DNA from 4 places in the Enterobacter nematophilus genome. Region 4 is predicted to be linked to each of the others. Evidence: predicted binding sites of a transcription regulator. Region 4 holds the regulator's gene; each other region holds the start of a gene.
The links. The regulator PurR, encoded in region 4, represses purine synthesis genes. The targets are predictions, from matches to a motif close to CANGCAAACGTTTGCNTG.
Positions count from the first base shown of each region.

Region 1 (5,752 bases), 390 kb from region 4:
CGCGGTAGCGATCCTCGAAAAATGCGGTGAGAAGTTTGAGAACCCGGTTTACTGGGGCGTCGATCTGGCGTCTGAGCACGAACGCTATCTCGCCGAGAAACACTTCAAAGCGCCGGTTGTTGTTAAAAACTACCCGAAAGACATTAAAGCCTTCTATATGCGCCTTAATGAAGACGGTAAAACCGTGGCAGCGATGGACGTACTGGCGCCGGGCATCGGTGAAATCATCGGTGGTTCTCAGCGTGAAGAACGTCTGGACGTGCTCGATGCGCGCATGGAAGAGATGGGTCTCAACCCTGCGGACTACAGCTGGTATCGCGACCTGCGCCGTTATGGCACCGTTCCGCACGCCGGTTTTGGTCTGGGCTTCGAGCGTCTGATCGCCTACGTTACCGGCGTTCAGAACGTGCGTGACGTGATCCCGTTCCCGCGTACTCCGCGCAACGCCAGCTTCTAAGTAACACCACAGACAATGGCCAGCATTTGCTGGCCATTATTTTATTCTGTCTTGTCAGTTTTTGTCAGCGTAAAGTCAGCCTTTTTAAACCACCACCCCGTCACAACCACTACCTGTTACGTTTTGTTTCCGCGAAATATCCAGCCACAAAAAATAAACCTCAGTCTTATTGCGATTATTACACCCTGAAGTAATAGCACAAATTTCAACCAATTTTCAGCCATCCAGAAGTCTTTTTTCGGTCATAAGAAAAAACGAGTCGTTTAACATCCGTTTATAGGAATTGCCTTTATCCAAATTAAACATAAGGAATTCATATATATAGGAAACAAACTGATGCTTAATTCGCCAGAGGGTTCCGAAATTTGAGATGGTTCACAAAGTTCCCAAAAATACACATTTAGTTACACATATTTTCTTTCTGTAACTCAATCTTGAAAATTGTAGCACTTTCAGGCTAGCGAAACGCTTCGGTGAATGGAAAGATGCCTGTCAGATACATAAAGACACCAAACTCTCATCAATAGTTCCGGAAATATTTATTGACAGAATTTATTGGCGGCGGTGGCGAGTGTCATAAAAAAACCAATGAGGGTAATAAATAATGATGAAGCGCAATATTCTGGCAGTGGTAATCCCTGCCCTGCTGGTAGCCGGTGCAGCTAACGCTGCAGAAATCTATAACAAGAACGGCAACAAACTGGATCTGTACGGAAAAGTGGTTGCCGAGCATGACTTCGTCACCTCAGGTGACAACACTGACAGCAGCGACGCTACCTATGCGCAGATCGGTTTCAAAGGTGAAACTCAAATTAATGACCAACTGACTGGTTATGGTCAGTGGGAATACCGTGCCCTGGCAAGCCAGGCAGAAAGCAACCAGACTCAGCGTACTCGTCTGGCGTTCGCTGGTCTGAAAGCCGGTGATGCAGGTTCAATCGACTACGGTCGTAACTACGGTATCGTTTACGACGTAGAATCCTACACCGATATGGCGCCATCCTACTCTGGTATGACCTGGGCCAACTACTCTGATAACTTCATGACCGGCCGTACCACGGGTGTTCTGACCTATCGTAACTCTGACTTCTTTGGTCTGGTTGACGGTCTTAGCATGGGCCTGCAGTACCAGGGTAAAAACGAGCGTGACGACGTTAGAACGTCTAACGGTGACGGCTTCGGTACTTCTGTAGGTTATGAATTCGGCGAAGGTTTCGGCCTGATCGGTGCATACAGCAACTCTGACCGTACTGATGCGCAAAGCGCTGATGGCAAAGGTGAGAAAGCTGAAGCATGGGCAGTTGGCGCGAAATACGACGCAAACAACATCTACCTGGCAACCACCTATGCTGAAACCCGCAATATGACCCGTGAAGATGACGGCTCATTCGCGAACAAAACTCAGAACTTCGAAGTTATCGCCCAGTACCAGTTCGACTTCGGCCTGCGTCCTTCCGTGTCTTACGTTCAGTCTAAAGGTAAAAACCTGGCACAGCGTGGCACCTTCTCCGGCGGCGATGCTGACCTGCAGAAATTTGTTGAACTGGGTGCGACTTACTACTTCAACAAAAACTTCAACATCTATGTTGACTATCAGCTGAACCTGATCGACGACAGTGACTACTCTCGTAGCGTTGGTATCGTGAACGGTAAAGACGACCAGGTTGCAATGGCTGTAACTTACCAGTTCTAATCAGTACACCACTTTGTTATATGCATAATGAACAGGGCTTCGGCCCTGTTTTTTTATGCCTGACAGAAAATAATGGCGACTTTTGAAAAGCCGCACGCTTTTCGTCGCAAACGGTTGGCATTTTGTAAATCTACCGTTAACCTGATAGCGGATTTCACTTCTGTAATCACAATGGAACTTCGTCATGTTTGAGAACATTACCGCCGCTCCTGCCGACCCTATTCTGGGCCTGGCCGATCTGTTTCGTGCCGACGACCGCCCTGGCAAAATCAACCTGGGTATTGGTGTATATAAAGATGAAACCGGCAAAACTCCGGTACTGACCAGCGTTAAGAAAGCTGAGCAGTATCTGCTGGAAAATGAAACCACCAAAAACTACCTCGGTATTGATGGTATCCCTGAATTTGGTCGCTGCACCCAGGAGCTGCTGTTCGGTAAAGGCAGCGCAATCGTGAGTGACAAACGTGCGCGCACGGCGCAGACCCCTGGCGGTACCGGCGCGCTGCGCGTGGCGGCGGATTTCCTTGCGAAAAACACCTCTGTTAAGCGCGTATGGGTGAGCAACCCAAGCTGGCCGAACCACAAGAGCGTATTCAACTCTGCGGGCCTGGAAGTGCGCGAATATGCTTACTATGACGCGGCAAACCACGCTCTGGACTTTGACGGCCTGCTGGCAAGCCTGAGCGAAGCGCAGGCGGGTGACGTGGTGCTGTTCCACGGCTGCTGCCACAACCCAACCGGTATCGATCCAACGCTTGAGCAGTGGGAACACCTGGCGAAGCTCTCCGTTGAGAAAGGCTGGCTGCCGCTGTTTGACTTTGCTTACCAGGGCTTTGCCCGCGGTCTGGAAGAAGATGCCGAAGGCCTGCGCGCGTTCGCAGCCGTGCATCAGGAGCTGATCGTTGCAAGCTCCTACTCCAAGAACTTTGGTCTGTACAATGAGCGTGTAGGTGCCTGTACGCTGGTTGCGGCTAACGATGAAACCGCCGATCGCGCCTTCAGCCAGATGAAGTCCGTTATCCGCGCTAACTACTCTAACCCGCCGGCACACGGTGCGTCTGTTGTTGCGACCATTCTGAGCAACGATGCGCTGCGCGCGATCTGGGAACAAGAGCTGAACGATATGCGTCAGCGTATCCAGCGCATGCGCCTGCTGTTTGTGAACACCCTGGCTGAGAAAGGCGCTGACCGCGACTTCAGCTTCATCATCAAACAGAACGGCATGTTCTCGTTCAGCGGCCTGACCAAAGAGCAGGTTCTGCGTCTGCGTGAAGAGTTTGGCGTGTACGCCGTGGCCTCTGGCCGCGTGAACGTTGCAGGCATGACGCCTGACAACATGGCGCCACTGTGCGAAGCGATTGTCGCCGTCCTGTAATTTGCGCCCACAAAAAAGCCTGCGTAAGCAGGCTTTTTTTATGCTGGTTACCAGACAGGCATCTCATCCTGAAGGAACGGGTTATGGAGCCGTTCATAGCCCAGCGTCGACATCGGACCGTGTCCAGGGATAAACGTTACGTCATCACCCAGCGGCAACAACTTCTGTTTGATCGACTGAATCAGCTGCCCGTGATCGCCGCGCGGAAAATCGCTGCGTCCCACGCCACCTTTGAAAATCACATCGCCGGAAATCAGCAGACGGGACTGGTCATCAAAGAAGACGATATGGCCTGGCGTATGCCCAGGACAATGCAACACCTGTAAAGTCACATTCCCTACGTTAACGCGCTCTCCTTCGTTCAACCAGCGATCGGGCGTCAAAGGCTGACACTCATCAAGGCCAAACATGCGGCTTTGGGCGGGTAACCCCTGCAGCCAGAACTCATCTTCTTTTTCCGGGCCGATAATCGGCACACCGTAGTGTTTAGCCAGTTCAGCCGCTGCGCCTACATGGTCGAGGTGACCATGCGTCAGTAAAATCTGCATCAGCGTCACGCCGCTGTCGGCAACGTCCTGCTTGATTTTCTCAGCGTCACCGCCGGGATCGACAAGCGCGGCCAGTTTGGTTTGCTCGCACCAGATTAATGAACAGTTCTGGGAGAACGCGGTAACCGGAATAATACGATAGTTCATACTGCTCCTGTGTTTCGTTATTACCAGTGCCGAACCGGCCCGGTATCAATATGCACAAAGTTGCTACGTGGGTAATATCCTACACCACCAGCGCGCATAGATAACGCGGCTTTGCGAATATTGGCTAACGAAACGCCTTCAATATGGAAATCCATTGCCTGTCCCTTCGTGTGGTAGCTTTTTTTCGCTACACCACGGCTATGGGCGCGCAGTTCATTATTGGTATCAATTGAGCGATAACCAGAAATAAGCTGCACCGGCCTGCTGGTGCCCAGAAGGCCCTGAAGGCGGAAAAGCTGATCAAACAGTCCAGGGTCGATGGCTTTTACTTTATTCGCGCGGAAATCACGGAAAAAATGGTTGAGTCTTGCTAATTCATCCTGAATATAGCCTCTGCCATCGAAAAACTCCGCTTTTAGCGACTCACCAGTGTGAAGATTGCTGAGCGTTAAAACGCGCGGACGAGGTGTCGAGAGGGTGGCAAATGCTGGCGTCGGTAAGATGGCCGCTGCGCCAAGCGCAACACCACCTAACGCCAGCAGCTTGCGGCGATTAGCGTCAAATTTGTCCATGATAATCAGGTCTACAGGTCAAAGAAATCGTAATATGCTTAGCGCACGAAGGGCACCTTAACTGGCAAAACAGAGTACGTCAAGGCGCCCAACCCCAGTGAATACGCGGCTTACAGCGATATTGGCCCCGATTCACCATAACTTACGACAATCATTTTTCCCGAACTGCTTCATTTACCTGATTAATTGTTCCGCTTTTGGCAAAATTTGTGCGCCGGATCGCGCGGTGAGATCATAATTGTAAATATCTGTACGGTACTGAGTGCGACCGTCTTCACCCACAAACGCCGTCAGATAATAAAGATTAACCGGAATGTTGTGGCGAATATTCACGTAGCGCGTATCCCCCTGCTTCAGGGCGTCAGAGATACGCGTATCGTTCCAGCCCGCATCCTGCAACAGCATGTTGGCCAGCTCCGAGGCTTTATTCACGCGCACGCAGCCTGAACTCAGTGCCCGGGTATCTTTCTGGAACAGATTGTGGTTCGGCGTATCGTGCAGATAGATAGCATCTGAACTTGGCATGTTGAATTTATAGCGTCCCAGAGAGTTATGCGCTCCGGGAGCCTGCTGGAAGCGGAACGGCAGATTGGAAGCCGTAATCGTCGACCAGTCGACCATGTAAGGATCGATTGCCTCTTTACTGTTCCAGCCACGCATCACCGTATAGCCATGACGTTCCAGATAACCCGGATCGTTCCAGACCTTAGGCAGAATGTCCTTACGCGCCAGCGTCGGCGGCACGTTCCACGGTGGGTTAACCACCACGTTATTTAACGCGCTGCTCATCATCGGCGTTTTGCGATCCGGACGCCCGACAATCACGCGCGAGGCCAGTTTCTCGCTACCATCCTGATAATAGACCAGGGAATAGGCCGGGATATTGACCATAATGCCGGTGGACAGCGTGCCCGGCAGCAAACGCAAACGCTGAATATTAAGCGCCAGCACCCCTGCCCG
Region 1 covers NZ_JAPKNE010000001.1:957,008-962,759, forward strand. The annotation lists gene asnS (asparagine--tRNA ligase) at 1-457, shown strand, start outside; gene OSH03_RS04610 (porin) at 1,062-2,150, shown strand; gene OSH03_RS04615 (amino acid aminotransferase) at 2,335-3,525, shown strand; gene OSH03_RS04620 (MBL fold metallo-hydrolase) at 3,573-4,220, opposite strand; gene mepK (peptidoglycan L,D-endopeptidase MepK) at 4,241-4,792, opposite strand; gene ldtD (L,D-transpeptidase) at 4,967-5,752, opposite strand, start outside.
Region 1: a site for PurR is predicted at 2,254-2,271, ahead of OSH03_RS04615 (amino acid aminotransferase). Genes of this name have one in related genera too.

Region 2 (5,752 bases), on a different contig from region 4:
TTATTCAGGCGCTGGCGGGCGAGCTGGTAAATATCCGCCAGATATTTTTCCCCGGCAGGCAGGAAGGCCTCAATGGCTTGCGGATCTTTTTCCATAAAGGCTTCGCGAACCTCTGGCCCCACTTCAAAAGCGCGAGGGCCAATCGCCGGACCAAGCCAGGCCATGATATTAGCGGGATCATCATTAAAGCAGGCGACGGTCTCTTCCAGCACGCCCTCGCACAGGCCACGCCAGCCCGCATGCGCGGCAGCCACTTCAGTGCCCGCGCGGTTACAGAACAGAACCGGAAGACAATCGGCAGTCATTACGGCACAAACCGTGCCCGGCGTATTACTGTAAGAGGCATCGGCGCGTTTAGAAGCGTAAGGTTCTCCCGTCAGCTTCAGTACCGCTTTACCGTGAACCTGCTCCAGCCAGACCGGTTTCGAGGGCAGATTTCCCGCAGCAAACAGGCGCGTGCGGTTCTCTTCAACATGTTCCAGGTTGTCGCCGCAGTGCGCGCCGAGATTTAAAGACTCCCACGCGCCCTGGCTCACGCCGCCAATACGGGTCGAACTACAGGCGGCCACGCCTGCAGGCAGCGGCCACTCCGGGACAATCAGTTTGGTCATAACCAGTCCACTTGATCCTTATGTTCTTCGAAATCGGCACGCATGGCGTCAATAAGTTCCACCATATCCTGTGGGATAGGCGCATGCCATTCCATCTGGATACCGCTGATGGGGTGATAAAGACGCAGCATGGTCGCGTGCAGCGCCTGACGATCGAATTTACGCAATACGCTGATGAACTCATCCGATGCGCCTTTCGGCGGACGCGGACGACCTCCGTACACCTGATCCCCCACCAGCGGATGGGTAATGTGCGCCATATGTACGCGGATCTGGTGAGTACGGCCGGTTTCCAGGCGCAGGCGCAGGCGCGTATGAATACGGAAGTGCTCCATAATGCGATAGTGCGTCACCGCCGGTTTACCCATCGGATGCACCGACATATGGGTACGTTTCGTCGGGTGACGGCTGATCGGCTCTTCTACCGTGCCGCCAGCGGTCATGTGCCCAATGGCTACCGCTTCATATTCGCGGGTGATTTCACGCAGCTGCAGCGATTCCACCAGACGGGTTTGAGCGGGAACGGTCTTCGCCACCACCATCAACCCGGTGGTGTCTTTATCCAGACGGTGAACGATGCCCGCACGTGGGACATCCGCAATCGGCGGATAATAATGAAGAAGTGCGTTAAGTACCGTACCGTCAGGATTACCCGCGCCCGGATGAACAACCAGGTCGCGCGGCTTGTTGATCACCAGAATGTCATCATCTTCATAGACGATGTCCAGTGGGATATCCTGCGGCTCGAAGCGGATTTCCTCTTCGATTTCAGCATTGATGGCAACAGCTTCCCCACCAAACACTTTCTCTTTTGGTTTGTCCCAGATCTTGCCGTTTACCAGCACGCGCTGGTCAAGGATCCATTCTTTTATGCGTGAACGCGAATAATCAGGGAACAATTCGGCCAAAGCCTGATCTAAGCGTTGACCGAGCTGATTTTCGGAGACTGTTGCGGTGAGTTCTACTCGTTGTGCCATAAACTGCTTCTTTGTTTAACGTTGGGTTTTACGGCTTTGCCGTTTAATATAGTGTGCTATTGTAGCTGGTCTTAATCGGGAGCAGGAACAGAGTTTCTCCCGGACAAACATTTGAGGAAAGTCAAAACGTCATGACGCGCATGAAATATCTGGTGGCAGCGGCCACGTTGAGCCTGGCTTTGGTGGGCTGCTCCGGTTCGAATGAACAGGTCCCTGACAATCCGCCGAATGAAATCTATGCGACTGCACAACAAAAGTTGCAGGACGGTAACTGGAAACAGGCGATAACGCAACTGGAAGCGTTGGATAATCGCTATCCATTTGGTCCGTATTCGCAGCAGGTACAGTTGGATCTTATCTACGCCTACTACAAAAATGCCGATCTGCCGCTGGCTCAGGCAACTATCGATCGTTTCATGCGTCTGAACCCGACTCATCCTAACATCGATTACGTTATGTACATGCGCGGTCTGACCAACATGGCGCTGGACGACAGTGCTCTGCAGGGCTTCTTTGGCGTAGATCGCTCCGACCGTGATCCGCAGCATGCGCGCGATGCCTTCAATGACTTCTCCAAGCTGGTGCGCGGCTATCCGAACAGTCAGTACGTCACAGACGCGACCAAACGTCTGGTGTTCCTGAAAGATCGTCTGGCGAAGTATGAATACTCCGTTGCGGAATACTATACCCGCCGTGGCGCATGGGTTGCTGTGGTTAACCGCGTAGAAGGTATGCTGCGTGATTATCCGGATACTCAGGCAACGCGTGACGGCCTGAAGCTGATGGAAAATGCTTACCGTCAGATGCAGATGACCGCTCAGGCTGAAAAAGTGGCGAAAATCATCGCCGCGAACAGCAGCAACACCTGATATCGCTTTAATGCAAAACGGCAGCCCGAAGGCTGCCGTTGTTTTATTCATTTCAGACATCCGCTGAAGCGCTTTAGCCCCAACACATCCCGTCAACTATGACCGCAATTCGAGCCTTCCACAAGGTAAATCTCACCTCTTCCTGCCCTGCCTCACAAAAAAGATTCCCTGACAAAAACCGACAAAATAACGTGATCTAAATCACACATTTTGACATTAGGTCGGGTATGCTGGAATCACCAAGACGGAAAGACAAGAGGTAAAATTTATGACAATGAACATTACCAGTAAACAAATGGAAATTACTCCGGCAATTCGCCAGCACGTCGCAGACCGTCTCGCCAAATTGGATAAATGGCAAACACACTTGATTAATCCACATATCATCCTGTCCAAGGAGCCCCAGGGTTTCATCGCTGACGCAACTATCAATACTCCAAACGGCCATCTGGTCGCCAGCGCAAAACATGAGGATATGTACACCGCAATTAACGATTTGATCAACAAGCTGGAACGGCAGCTCAATAAAGTGCAACACAAAGGTGAAGCCCGTCGCGCCACAACATCGGTGAAAGACGCCAGCTTCGCGGAAGAAGTTGAAGAAGAGTAATCCTTTAAATTGAGTGTACCGCCAACGCGCCTTCGGGCGCGTTTTTTATTGACAGGGTGAAAACAGTACGGGTACTTTAACGGTATCAATCACAGGATGACTTTATGAAACTTACGCCGTTCTTCTTCGCATTCTTTTTTACCTTCCCCTAAACGGGAGGCGTTTCGTCGTGTGATAAAGAATGCGAAGACGAACAACAAGGCCTCCCACACCGGGGGGCCTTTTTTATTGATAACGATAAAATGAGACAGGCAACACTATGACACCGGAAAACCCGTTACTGGATCTGCGAGTAAAAATCAGCGCGCTGGATGAAAAATTACTGGCGCTGCTGGCCGAACGCCGCGCGCTCGCCATTGAAGTGGGCAAAGCCAAGCTGGACTCCCATCGCCCGGTGCGTGATATCGACCGCGAGCGCGATCTGCTGGAGCGTCTGATCCAGCTCGGTAAAGCGCATCACCTCGATGCCCATTACATCACCCGGCTGTTCCAGCTCATCATTGAAGACTCTGTACTCACCCAGCAAGCGTTACTCCAGCAGCATCTGAACAAAACCAACCCGCACTCGGCGCGCATCGCCTTCCTCGGGCCTAAAGGCTCCTACTCTCACCTGGCCGCACGTCAGTATGCCGCGCGCCATTTCGAAGAGTTTATTGAAAGCGGCTGCGCAAAATTCGCCGATATTTTTAACCAGGTTGAGACCGGCCAGGCGGATTACGCCGTCGTGCCGATTGAAAACACGAGCTCCGGTGCCATTAACGACGTCTATGATTTGCTGCAGCATACCAGCCTGTCTCTGGTCGGCGAACTGACGATCCCTATCGATCACTGCGTGCTGGTCTCCGGCTCAACCGACCTGAGCACGATCGAAACCGTGTACAGCCATCCGCAACCGTTCCAGCAGTGCAGCCAGTTCCTGAACCGCTATCCGAACTGGAAAATCGAGTACACCGAAAGCACCTCGGCGGCAATGGAAAAAGTGGCGCAGGCCAACTCCCCAACCGTTGCGGCGCTCGGCAGCGAAGCGGGCGGCGCGCTGTATGGCTTACAGGTTCTGGAACGCAATCTTGCTAACCAGACGCAAAACATCACCCGCTTCGTGGTGCTGGCCCGCAAGGCAATCAACGTATCAGACCAGGTGCCGGCGAAAACCACGCTGCTGATGGCGACCGGCCAGCAGGCGGGCGCGCTGGTAGAAGCCCTGCTGGTGCTGCGCAACCATAATCTGATCATGACCAGGCTTGAATCACGCCCAATCCACGGTAATCCATGGGAAGAGATGTTTTACCTCGATATCCAGGCCAACCTGGAATCTGCATCCATGCAGAAAGCCCTGCGCGAACTGGGTGAAATTACCCGTTCAATGAAAGTGCTGGGCTGCTATCCGAGCGAAAACGTCGTGCCGGTCGATCCAAGCTAGCATTCAATAAAACGGCTTTTCTTCATCCCTGCCACATTAACCGGCAGGGTGAAGACGGCACCGGAAAGCGGGTACTTCGCCACCTCCTCCGCATCCATATTTTCCCGCGTGGTGGTAATAAACAGCGTTTTCATGTCATCGCCGCCAAAGCAGACCATCGTCGGGCAACGCACCGGCATGCGGTATTCTTCCAGTTGCTCCCCCTGCGGTGAAAAACGCGCGATACGCCAGCCGTCAAACAGCGCGCTCCAGTAGCAGCCTTCCACATCCATCGCCGCGCCGTCGGGTATCCCTTCTCCCGCTTTAAACTGACGAAACACCTCGCGCCTGCCGGGTTCACCCTTTTCATCAACTGGCGTGCGGTATATAACGCCGTTTGGCGTATCAGAGGTAAACATCCATCGCTTATCCGGGCTAAACGCTAAGCCGTTATGCCCGTGAATATCACACTGGATCACTTTCGGCGTCAGGTTGTTGTCGATGCGCATCAGCAGCGCGCCGTTGTAATCTCCCGGCCCCCAAAACGTGCCCGCATAGAAGCGTCCCTGATGGTCAGTACCCCCATCATTAAAACGCGCGAGCTGCGGGTTTGAGGGGTTATCGCACACCTTGCGCTGCAGGAGCCCATGCTTATCGGCAAGCCAGATGCCGTTGCGCATAGCGACGATAAAGCCGCCTCGCTTGCGCAGGGCAAAGCAGCCCACCTCTTCATGGAAGGAAAGCACGGTATGTTCCGCCGTCGGCAGATGGTAGCGGTGGATCTCCCCTTCCAGAATATCCGCCCAGTAAAGCGCATTTTCTTCTGCGCTCCACGTCGGGCATTCGGGCAGATGCCCGGTGTAGTTCAACAGCAGCTGCGGTTCAGCCATGACAGTTCCCCAAAATGAAAAAAGCCAGCAATGCTGGCTTTCAGTATATACATCATTGGATTACTGGCGACTGTCATTTGCCTGGCGCAACAGCGTGCGGCTTTCACTCTGGAAACGCGTAGCGTAATCGCCGAACCAGTGCTCCACTTTGCGGAAGCTGTCGATAAACGCCTGCTTGTCTCCGTGCTCCAGCAGCGTAATGGCTTCGCCAAAGCGCTGATAGTAGCGCTTGATCAGCGCCAGGTTATTTTCAGACGACATAATGATGTCGGCGTAAAGCTGGGGATCCTGCGCAAACAGACGCCCGACCATCGCCAGCTCAAGACGATAGATTGGTGAAGAGAGCGCCAGCAGCTGTTCAAGCTGCACATTCTCTTCCGCCAGATGCAGGCCATA
Region 2 covers NZ_JAPKNE010000012.1:3,074-8,825, forward strand. The annotation lists gene yfiH (purine nucleoside phosphorylase YfiH) at 1-611, opposite strand, end outside; gene rluD (23S rRNA pseudouridine(1911/1915/1917) synthase RluD) at 608-1,588, opposite strand; gene bamD (outer membrane protein assembly factor BamD) at 1,720-2,457, shown strand; gene raiA (ribosome-associated translation inhibitor RaiA) at 2,726-3,067, shown strand; Phe leader region at 3,171-3,296, shown strand; gene pheL (pheA operon leader peptide PheL) at 3,172-3,219, shown strand; gene pheA (bifunctional chorismate mutase/prephenate dehydratase) at 3,327-4,487, shown strand; gene OSH03_RS20520 (SMP-30/gluconolactonase/LRE family protein) at 4,484-5,356, opposite strand; gene tyrA (bifunctional chorismate mutase/prephenate dehydrogenase) at 5,417-5,752, opposite strand, start outside.
Region 2: a site for PurR is predicted at 2,611-2,628, ahead of raiA (ribosome-associated translation inhibitor RaiA). Genes of this name have one in related genera too.

Region 3 (5,752 bases), on a different contig from region 4:
GCGTTCGATCAGCGGGTTGCTTTTGTCTGCCGCTTCCTGGAGTACACGTTCGTTAAATGCTAACCAGCTTAGCTCTTTCTCGATATATAACTTTTCCTGACCCATTACAGCTCACACTCCAGTTCAATCACAGGACGTGGTAAATCCGTCTCGTCCTTATTATGGCGAGCATTTCCACGATATGTCCAACAGTGCCAGAAAAGTATGACAGTTATTTTTTTTGTTGGGGAATTTAGCGGGTTGGGGGAGGGAATATCGGGTAAGCGGAGCGCCACCCGACATAGCAAACTACTCTTCGGCCGCATAACCCTGCGGGGGTAACTTCACGCCGTCCAGCCAGGCCGTGCCGTCGCGCATCGCCAGACGCCCGTCAACAAACCAGCTTACCACCAGCGGGTAAATGGCGTGTTCCTGAGCCTGCACGCGTTCGGTCACGTCGTCTTCGTTGTCGCCGTCAAAGACCGGGACTTTCGCCTGGAGGATCACCGGGCCGCCGTCCAGCTCGTCGGTCACGAAATGGACGGAGGTGCCGTGTTCCTCGTCGCCGTTTTCCAGCACCTGTCGATGGGTGTGCAGGCCGGGATATTTTGGCAGCAGGGAAGGGTGAATATTCAGCAGACGACCGGCGTAATGTTCGACGAAGGCCGGGCTCAGAATACGCATATAGCCCGCCAGCACCACCACGTCCGGCGCGTAGGCGTCAATCTCCTGCACCAGCTCGCGGTCAAAGGCTTCACGTCCGGCGAACTGACTGGCTTCCAGCGCGTGCGCAGGAATGTTCGCTTCCCGCGCGCGCTCAAGGCCGAACGCGTCGGCCTTGTTGCTGAAAACTGCCCGAATGGTGCCATTGATTTTCTTCTGTTTGCAGGCGTCTATGATTGCCTGCAAATTGCTTCCGTTGCCGGAAATGAGCACCACGATGTTTTTCATTCAATGACCACACGCTGTTCGGAATCGGAGGCTTTAATCGTACCGATTTTCCACGCGTTTTCACCTTTTTCGGTCAGCAGCTTAACCGCTTTATCCGCTTCACTTGCGGGCAGGGCGATAACCATGCCCACGCCGCAGTTGAAGGTGCGGTACATTTCGTGAGAGCTCACGTTGCCTGCGGTCTGCAGCCAGTTGAAAACGGCTGGCCACTGCCATGAGGATTCGTCGATCACCGCCTGAGTGTTGTCCGGCAGCACGCGCGGAATGTTTTCCCAGAAGCCGCCGCCGGTCAGGTGGGCAATGGCGTGAACGTCAACGTTTTCGATCAGCTCCAGCACGTTCTTAACGTAGATGCGGGTTGGGGCCAGCAGGTGGTCGGCCAGCGGTTTGCCGTCCAGCTCGGTGGTCAGCGGGTCGCAGCCGCTCACTTCGAGGATTTTACGCACCAGAGAGTAGCCGTTAGAGTGCGGGCCGCTGGAGGCCAGCGCGATCAGCACATCGCCATCGGCCACTTTGCTGCCGTCGATAATTTCTGATTTTTCTACTACGCCGACGCAGAAGCCCGCGACGTCATAATCTTCGCCGTGGTACATGCCCGGCATTTCAGCGGTTTCACCGCCCACCAGCGCACAGCCGGACTGCAGACAGCCTTCGGCGATACCGTTAATGACGCTGGCTGCGGTATCCACATCCAGTTTGCCGGTCGCGTAGTAATCGAGGAAGAACAGCGGCTCTGCGCCCTGAACCACCAGGTCATTCACACACATCGCGACCAGATCGATACCGATCGTGTCGTGACGTTTTAAATCCATCGCCAGGCGCAGCTTGGTGCCTACGCCGTCAGTACCCGAGACCAGAACAGGTTCACGATATTTTTGCGGCAGCGCGCACAGTGCGCCGAATCCACCCAGACCACCCATCACTTCCGGGCGGCGGGTTTTCTTCACCACACCTTTGATTCGGTCAACCAGCGCATTACCTGCGTCAATATCAACACCGGCATCTTTGTAGCTGAGAGAAGTTTTGTTGGTCACGGCTTAAATCCCCACGCGATTGCATAGCTAGTAAGAAAAATCGGCGCAATTCTAACAGTCCAGGCAAACGTTTGCGAGCCTATTCTGGACGTGGGGATCTTTTTTTCTGTATAGCCCGTAAATGCAGCCAAACTTGATTCCGTTCACGAAAATGAAACCGGTTTCGGCGATCTGCTTGCAACGAATATCCCCTTTGCACATCATCGAACTGAAACCGGTTTCTGTAATTGTTTTTGCAGAAAATAACGCAGAATGAGGGAAAGCGAATGTCAGGATTCAAAGCAGATTTTCTGTGGGGTGGGGCCGTTGCGGCGCACCAGCTTGAGGGCGGCTGGAAAGAGGGCGGCAAGGGCGTAAGCGTTGCCGACGTTATGACGGCGGGGGCGCACGGCGTGCCGCGTGAAATCACCAACGGCGTGCTGGAGGGGAAAAACTACCCTAACCATGAGGCCATCGACTTCTACCACCGCTATAAAGAAGACATCAAACTGTTTGCCGAGATGGGCTTCAAGTGCTTCCGTACCTCCATCGCCTGGACGCGTATCTTCCCGAAAGGCGACGAGCTTGAGCCGAACGAGGCGGGCCTGAAATTCTATGACGATCTGTTCGACGAATGCCTGAAGTACGGCATCGAACCGGTTATTACGCTTTCCCACTTTGAGATGCCGTTCCACCTGGTGACGGAATACGGCGGCTGGCGCAACCGTAAGCTGATCGACTTCTTTGTCCGCTTTGCGAAGGTCGTTTTTGAGCGCTACCAGCACAAAGTGAAGTACTGGATGACCTTTAACGAGATCAACAACCAGGCCAACTTCCACGAAGACTTTGCGCCGTTTACCAACTCCGGGCTGAAGTACGCGCCGGGTGAAGACCGCGAGCCGGTGATGTTCCAGGCCGCGCACTACGAGCTGGTGGCCAGCGCCCTGGCGGTGAAGGCGGGGCGCGAGATTAACCCGTCACTGCAGATCGGCTGCATGATTGCCATGTGTCCTATCTATCCGCTGACCTGCGCGCCGGACGACATGATGATGGCGATGAACGCCATGCACCGTCGCTACTGGTTTACCGACGTTCACGTGCGCGGCAAGTATCCGCAGCATCTGCTCAACTACTTCGAACGTCGCGGCTTCGCGCTGGATATTACCGAAGAAGATAAAGCCGCGCTGAAGCAGGGCTGCGTCGATTACATCGGCTTCAGCTATTACATGTCCTTTACCACCAAAGCGACGGCGGACAACCCGCAGCTGGACTACGACGAGAGCAAGAGCCTGGTCTCCAACCCGTACGTGCAGAAATCCGACTGGGGCTGGCAGATTGATCCGGTCGGGCTGCGCTACTCCCTGAACTGGTTCTGGGATCACTATCAGCTGCCGCTGTTTATCGTTGAGAACGGCTTTGGGGCGATCGACGTACAGGAGAGCGACGGCATGGTGAACGACCAGTACCGCATTGATTACCTTTCCGCGCACATCCGCGAGATGAAAAAAGCGGTGGTGGAAGACGGCGTGGATCTGATGGGCTACACCCCGTGGGGCTGTATCGACCTGGTGTCTGCCGGAACCGGCGAAATGAAAAAACGCTACGGCTTTATCTTTGTGGATAAAGACAACGAAGGTAACGGCACCCTGAACCGCAGCAAGAAGAAGTCGTTCGACTGGTATAAGCAGGTGATTGCGAGCAACGGCGAGCAGCTATAATTGCTCGGTGGCACCCCGCATCCAAGCCGGAGGCTCGCCTCCGGTTTTTTTTTGTCTCTAAATCACTTTGCTTGATATACGTCAAGCAAGTTGGGTATGGCGCAATCCGAAAAAAGCGGTATAATCCCGCGATTTTTTTGCGGATGCCACCTCAGAGGAGAAAGAGAATGAAGATTGTGGAAGTGAAACACCCACTCGTTAAACACAAGTTGGGCCTGATGCGTGAGCATGACATCAGCACGAAGCGTTTTCGCGAACTGGCTTCTGAAGTGGGTAGCCTGCTGACCTACGAAGCAACCTCTGATCTGGAAACAGAAAAAGTGACCATCGAAGGCTGGAACGGCCCGGTGCAGGTTGAGCAGATCAAAGGTAAGAAAATTACCGTGGTGCCTATCCTGCGTGCCGGCCTTGGCATGATGGAAGGCGTGCTGGAGCACGTACCGAGCGCGCGCATCAGCGTGGTCGGTATCTACCGTAACGAAGAGACGCTGGAGCCGGTACCTTACTTCCAGAAGCTGGTCTCTAACATCGACGAGCGTATGGCGCTGGTGGTTGACCCAATGCTGGCGACCGGCGGTTCAATGATCGCCACCATCGACCTGCTGAAAAAAGCGGGCTGCAGCAGCATTAAGGTTCTGGTTCTGGTGGCGGCACCGGAAGGGATCGCTGCGCTGGAAAAAGCGCACCCGGACGTTGAGCTGTACACCGCGTCTATCGACCAGGGGCTGAACGAGCACGGGTACATCATCCCGGGGCTCGGCGATGCCGGCGATAAAATCTTTGGTACGAAATAATCGAATAACGATAAATAAGCCGACTTTGATAGTCGGCTTTTTTTTGAATAAAACACCAACAACAATACTACACAGAGGAAAACACTATGACGCGCCGTGCTATCGGGGTGAGTGAAAGACCGCCGCTTTTACAGACTATCCCGCTTAGTTTGCAGCACCTGTTCGCCATGTTTGGCGCAACCGTGCTGGTGCCAATCCTGTTTCACATTAACCCGGCTACCGTGCTGCTGTTCAACGGCATCGGTACGCTGCTGTACCTCTTTATCTGTAAAGGCAAAATCCCGGCGTATCTCGGGTCGAGCTTTGCCTTTATCTCCCCGGTACTTCTGTTGCTGCCGCTGGGTTATGAGGTCGCGCTGGGCGGCTTTATCATGTGCGGCGTGCTGTTCTGCATCGTTTCCTTCATCGTGAAGAAAGCGGGCACCGGCTGGCTGGACGTGATGTTCCCGCCTGCGGCGATGGGGGCCATCGTTGCCGTTATCGGTCTCGAACTGGCGGGCGTGGCGGCGAACATGGCCGGCCTGCTGCCTGCGGACGGTCAGTCACCGGATTCCAAAACCATCATTATCTCGCTGGTAACCCTGGGCGTGACGGTGTTTGGCTCCGTGCTGTTCCGCGGCTTTATGGCGATTATCCCGATCCTGATTGGCGTGCTTGCGGGCTATGCGCTCTCCTTCGTCATGGGCGTGGTGGATACCACTCCGATTGCTCAGGCACCCTGGTTCGCGCTGCCAACCATCTACACCCCGCGCTTTGAATGGTTTGCTATTTTCACCATTCTGCCTGCCGCGCTGGTGGTGATTGCCGAGCACGTTGGCCACCTGGTGGTGACGGCGAACATCATTAAGCGCGACCTGATCCGCGACCCGGGGCTGCACCGCTCCATGTTTGCGAACGGCTTCTCGACCATCATCTCCGGATTCTTCGGCTCCACGCCAAACACCACCTACGGTGAAAACATCGGCGTGATGGCGATTACCCGCGTCTACAGCACCTGGGTTATCGGCGGCGCGGCGATCATCGCCATTCTGCTCTCCTGCGTGGGCAAGCTGGCGGCAGCGATCCAGATTATCCCTGTCCCGGTAATGGGCGGCGTTTCCCTGCTGCTGTACGGGGTGATCGGGGCGTCCGGTATTCGCGTGCTGATTGAATCCAAAGTGGATTACAGCAAGGCGCAGAACCTGATCCTGACCTCCGTTATCCTGATCATCGGCGTGAGCGGCGCGAAGGTGCACATCGGCGCGGCCGAGCTGAAGGGCATGGCGCTGGCGACCATCGTCGGCGTGGGCCTGAGCCT
Region 3 covers NZ_JAPKNE010000007.1:86,056-91,807, reverse strand. The annotation lists gene ppk1 (polyphosphate kinase 1) at 1-105, opposite strand, end outside; gene purN (phosphoribosylglycinamide formyltransferase) at 289-930, opposite strand; gene purM (phosphoribosylformylglycinamidine cyclo-ligase) at 927-1,964, opposite strand; gene OSH03_RS17305 (6-phospho-beta-glucosidase) at 2,231-3,661, shown strand; gene upp (uracil phosphoribosyltransferase) at 3,829-4,455, shown strand; gene uraA (uracil permease) at 4,542-5,752, shown strand, end outside.
Region 3: a site for PurR is predicted at 2,025-2,042, ahead of purM (phosphoribosylformylglycinamidine cyclo-ligase). Genes of this name have one in related genera too.

Region 4 (5,752 bases):
ATCTGGTTAAATTCCGTATTCCACGTACCGCCAATGAGATGTATCACCTGCGCGATGCGTCGCCGGTTAACCGGGGTGAGCTGGAAAACGGCGATCTGGTCTTCTTCCGCACGCAGGGTCGCGGTACGGCTGACCACGTGGGCGTCTATGTCGGCAACGGGAAATTCATCCAGTCTCCGCGCAGCGGTCAGGACATTCAGATCACCTCGCTCAGCGAAGATTACTGGGTACGTCACTACGTTGGCGCGCGTCGCGTCATGACGCCAAAAACCATTCGTTAATCCCTGCCCTGCCGCATCGGCGGCAGGGTAAGTTCCTCTTTTGCATACCCTTTCAATTTGCTATCCTGTCCTTGTTGTCTGTAGGGTTATTGGCAACACAAAATACAATAAGGAGAGAAGCAATGTCGTTCGAATTACCTGCACTACCGTATGCAAAAGACGCCCTGGCACCGCACATTTCTGCGGAAACCCTGGAATATCACTACGGCAAGCATCATCAGACGTACGTCACTAACCTGAACAACCTCATCAAGGGCACCGGTTTTGAAGGCAAAACGCTGGAAGAGATCGTTCGCAGCTCAGAGGGTGGCGTTTTTAACAACGCGGCTCAGGTGTGGAACCACACTTTCTACTGGCACTGCCTGGCGCCGAATGCCGGCGGCGAACCTGCCGGTGAACTGGCAGCCGCCATCAACGCCGCCTTTGGCAGCTTTGCGGAGTTTAAAGCGAAGTTTACCGATGCAGCCATCAAGAACTTCGGTTCTGGCTGGACGTGGCTGGTAAAAGAGGCGGATGGCAAACTGGCTATCGTATCCACGTCTAACGCGGGCACCCCGCTGACCACCAGCGCTACGCCGCTGATGACCGTGGACGTGTGGGAGCATGCTTACTACATTGATTACCGCAACGCGCGCCCGAACTATCTGGAGCACTTCTGGGCTCTGGTTAACTGGGACTTTGTCGCGAAGAACTTCGCCGCGTAAGAGACACGCAGAAGGGGCAACCCTTCTGCGTTTTTGCTTATTCAGCCGTGCAAACCGCTTCAGGCTGTTTACGGCCGGACATCATCACCAGCAGCAGGCCAAGCGCGGCAATAATCGCCCCCATCACCGGCACAAAACTGTACCCCAGACCGCCTGAAATCACGGCGCCTCCGGCGGCGGCACCCAGCGCATTGCCGAGATTGAACGCCCCGATATTTACGGAAGACGAGAGGCCCGGCGCCTCATGGGCGACGCGCATCACGCGCATCTGCAGCGGCGGCACCACGGCAAAGGTAGCGGCTCCCCAGACGACCATCGCAATCGCCGCGCCGAACTCATTCCGCGCCAGCCACGGGATAGCGACCATAATGACAATCAGCAGAGTTAAAAAGCCCTTCAGCGTGCCGCTCACGGAACGGTCGGCAAATTTCCCGCCGAGATAGTTGCCAATCGAGAAGCCGACGCCAATCAGCACCAGCATCGCGGTAACGAAGAGAGGCGTTGCGTGGGTGATATCGTGCAGCACCGGTGAAATATAGGTGTAGAGGGTAAACATCGCCCCTGCCCCCAGCACCGTGGTGAGCAGCGCGGAGAGTACCTGCGGGCGCATCAGCACCGCCAGCTCTTTACGCACTTCCGGACGTTCTCCGGCGCTGCCTTTCGGCAGGGAGAAGAACAACGCCACCATCGCGACCACGCCCAGCCCGGCCGTTGCCAGGAAAGACATACGCCAGCCGATCGCTTCACCCAGCCAGGTCGCCGCCGGTACGCCGCCGATGTTGGCAATCGTCAGCCCCATAAACATGGTCGCCACGGCGCTTGCCTGCTTGTGTTTTGGCACCACGCTTGCGGCCACGACCGATCCCAGCCCAAAGAAGGCACCGTGGTTGAGGCTGGTCAGAATGCGAGACAGCATCAGGGTAGTGTAGTCCGGCGAAATGGCCGAAAGCACGTTGCCCAGGGTGAAAATCGCCATCAGGAAAATCAGCGCATTGCGGCGCGCGCGGTGCGAAAGCAGAAGCGTCATCAGCGGCGCCCCCACCATCACGCCGATGGCGTAGGCGCTGATTAACATCCCGGCGGCCGGGATCGAGACGTCCACGCCCCGGGCGATTACAGGCAGTAACCCCATCGGGGAGAATTCAGTGGTGCCAATCCCAAAAGCGCCAATCGCCAGGGCCAGCAGGGGAAAATTGATTTTCATGCGTCAACTCCGGATGCCGTGTCATGTAGTGACACAGAACAAAGAAGCGGAAAGCATGACATCAATCACAAAAAATGAGAAGTTAACAAAATGGCAAAAGATTTTTGCCAGGGAAGTAACAATCGGGACGTTCGGGAGGGAGAAGGCTCTCCCCCCGCGTAAATCAGTGCAGCGCAGCCGTCAGGCCAGCCGCCACAATCAGCGCCAGCACAATAACGGTGGTGAACAGCGAAAACTTCAGATCGGAACTCATCAATTTTTCTCCTTTTAATCCCCCCACGAAAAGTGAGCTTGCTCATTTTTGCACAGTTTACGTCAAAAATCTTCCATGATTTAAGCTGATAAACACTTTACCTCTTCCCCTTTTCATCAAGATAGGCCAAAATTCCACGCTAAATTTATTAGCGTACCGGCCATTGACCCCCTCCTGACGTCCCGTGTCGTTTTCCCGGCGTGCCGCAATCCAAAATTGCGTGATAAGGGTGAGAGAAGGCAAACGTTTACCTTCAAGTTTTTCAGGAGCTTAGGATATGGTCTGGAGTGACATTTAATGGCAACAATTAAAGACGTAGCAAAACGCGCAAACGTTTCCACTACAACCGTATCACATGTAATTAACAAAACCCGCTTTGTGGCGGAAGAGACGCGCAACGCCGTCTGGGCAGCAATTAAAGAGCTGCACTACTCCCCGAGCGCGGTTGCGCGCAGCCTCAAGGTTAACCACACCAAGTCTATTGGTCTGCTGGCGACCAGCAGCGAAGCGGCCTATTTTGCCGAGATCATTGAAGCGGTAGAGAAAAACTGCTTCCAGAAAGGCTATACCCTGATTCTGGGCAACGCCTGGAACAGCATTGAAAAACAGCGCGCCTACCTGTCGATGATGGCGCAAAAGCGCGTGGATGGCCTGCTGGTGATGTGCTCCGAGTACCCGGAATCCGTGCTGTCGATGCTGGAAGAGTATCGCCATATCCCTATGGTGGTGATGGACTGGGGCGAAGCGCGCGCCGACTTCACGGACTCCGTCATCGATAACGCCTTCGAAGGCGGTTATATGGCGGGCCGTTATCTGATCGAACGCGGCCACCGCGAGATTGGCGTGATCCCGGGCCCGCTGGAACGCAACACCGGCGCTGGCCGCCTGGCCGGCTTTATGAAAGCGATGGAAGAAGCGCTGATTACCGTGCCGGAAAACTGGATCGTGCAGGGTGACTTCGAGCCGGAATCAGGCTACCGCGCGATGCAGCAGATCGTCTCTCAGCCGCACCGTCCAACCGCCGTCTTCTGCGGGGGGGACATCATGGCAATGGGCGCGCTCTGCGCTGCCGACGAGCTGGGCCTGCGCGTCCCGCAGGATATTTCCGTGATCGGGTATGACAACGTGCGCAACGCGCGCTTCTTCACGCCAGCGCTGACCACCATTCACCAGCCGAAAGATTCGCTGGGTGAAACCGCCTTCAATATGCTGCTGGACAGGATCGTCAACAAGCGTGAAGAGTCGCAGTCCATTGAAGTTCACCCTCGCCTCATCGAACGCCGTTCCGTTGCGGACGGTCCGTTCCGCGACTATCGTCGTTAATCTCATTGCGGAGCCAGTCAGTCTGGCTCCCGCAGCCACTCCCGGTTAAGCGTTTCGCTGTCCCCCAGATAATCCAGAAGCCAGGCCATGGCGGGCGAGACATCATTTTGTTGCCAGGTGAGGCAGCAGGCCGCATCCGGGAACGGATTCTCCAGCGTCAGTTCAACCCACTCGCCGGTGTCGATGCGCGGACGCGCAAAATGAACGGGTACCATCGCGACGCAGAGCCCGGCGCTGAGGCACGTCGCCGACGATTCCCAGTCAGGGGCCACCACCCGCCGCTGGTTATCTAAAAGCCAGGTAATACGCTTGGGCAGAGAGCGGGAGGTATCCTCCAGCACCAGCGACGGCCAGCTGCGCAGCGTATCGTCGCTCAGCGGCCCTTCCATCTTCGCCAGCGGATGATCGCTTGCCACCACGCATTTCCAGCTCAGCATGCCCATATCGCGAAAGGCGTAACGTCCACCGACCGGGATCGCCTGGGTCGCACCAATCGCCATCTCTGCCCTGCCGTCCGCCAGCGCATCCCAGACGCCGTTGAACACCTCCTGCGAGACCCGCAGCTCGACATCCGAAAAATGACGATAGAAGTCGACGATCATCTGCCGGGTGCGTTCGGGCTTAACGATGTTATCCACCGCGATGGAAAGGTGTCCCCGCCAGCCGTTCGCGATCTGCTGGCACTGCTCGCGGGTGATCTGCATTTTTTTGATAACAGAACGCCCTTCCTTCAAAAACCACGCCCCTGCGGGCGTTAATTCCACATCACGATGCCGCCGTTCAAACAGCGGAACCGCCAGCCACTCCTCAAGCTGTCGCACCGTATAGCTGATGGCCGAAGGGACGCGGTGCAACTCCTGCGCCGCCCCGCTAAAGCTGCCGTTACGCGCGACAGCATCGACCACTTCAAGAGAATAATCTGACCACATTTTCTGCCTGCAAAAAATTTGAATGCACCCGCCAAATATTAGCGTTTCACAAGCGGCTTTGCACTCCCTACACTCAGCGCCAACGTATACCTGCCTCCTCAGGAGAATAAAACAGTGCAACCCAGGAAAGGTTTTTTAGTCTGGCTCGGCGGCTTAAGCGTGCTGGGCTTTTTGGCCACCGATATGTACCTGCCGGCTTTCGCCGCCATGCAGGAAGATTTGCAAACCCCTGCCGCCGCCATCAGCGCCAGCCTGAGTTTGTTCCTCGCCGGTTTTGCCTTCGCGCAGCTGCTCTGGGGACCGCTCTCGGATCGCTTTGGGCGTAAACCGGTGTTGCTGCTGGGGCTGGCCATTTTTGCCGTGGGCTGCCTGGGGATGCTATGGGTGCGCGATGCCACCTGGCTGCTGGTGCTGCGGTTTGTTCAGGCGGTCGGCGTCTGTGCCGCGGCCGTGACCTGGCAGGCGCTGGTCACCGACTACTACCCGGCAAACCGCACAAACCGTATTTTCGCCACCATTATGCCGCTGGTGGGGCTCTCACCGGCCCTCGCCCCGCTGCTGGGCAGCTGGATCCTCGCGCATTTCGACTGGCAGGCCATCTTCGCCACGCTGTTTGCCATTACGCTGGTGCTGATGCTGCCGGCGTTCGCCCTCAAGCCCGCGCATAAAAAAGAGGCGCACGCAGACGCGAAGCCGATTACCTTCACCTCCCTGCTGAGCGCTAAGGCGTATCGCGGCAACGTTCTGATCTATGCCGCCTGCTCGGCGAGCTTCTTCGCGTGGCTGACCGGGTCGCCCTTTATTCTGCACGATATGGGCTACAGCCCGGCGGCCATTGGCCTGAGCTACGTTCCGCAGACCATCGCGTTCCTGGTTGGCGGTTACGGCTGTCGCGCGGCGCTGCAAAAATGGGAAGGTCAGCAGATGCTGCCGTGGCTGCTGGTGCTCTATGCGCTGAGCGTCATCGGCACCTGGGCCGTTGGCTTTATTCCGGGCGCAGGTCTGGCCGAAATATTGATTCCATTCTGCGTGATGGCCATCGCGAACGGGGCGATCTA
Region 4 covers NZ_JAPKNE010000001.1:571,610-577,361, forward strand. The annotation lists gene OSH03_RS02645 (C40 family peptidase) at 1-281, shown strand, start outside; gene sodB (superoxide dismutase [Fe]) at 404-985, shown strand; gene OSH03_RS02655 (MFS transporter) at 1,023-2,189, opposite strand; gene cydH (cytochrome bd-I oxidase subunit CydH) at 2,353-2,442, opposite strand; gene purR (HTH-type transcriptional repressor PurR) at 2,740-3,765, shown strand; gene punR (DNA-binding transcriptional activator PunR) at 3,783-4,694, opposite strand; gene punC (purine nucleoside transporter PunC) at 4,809-5,752, shown strand, end outside.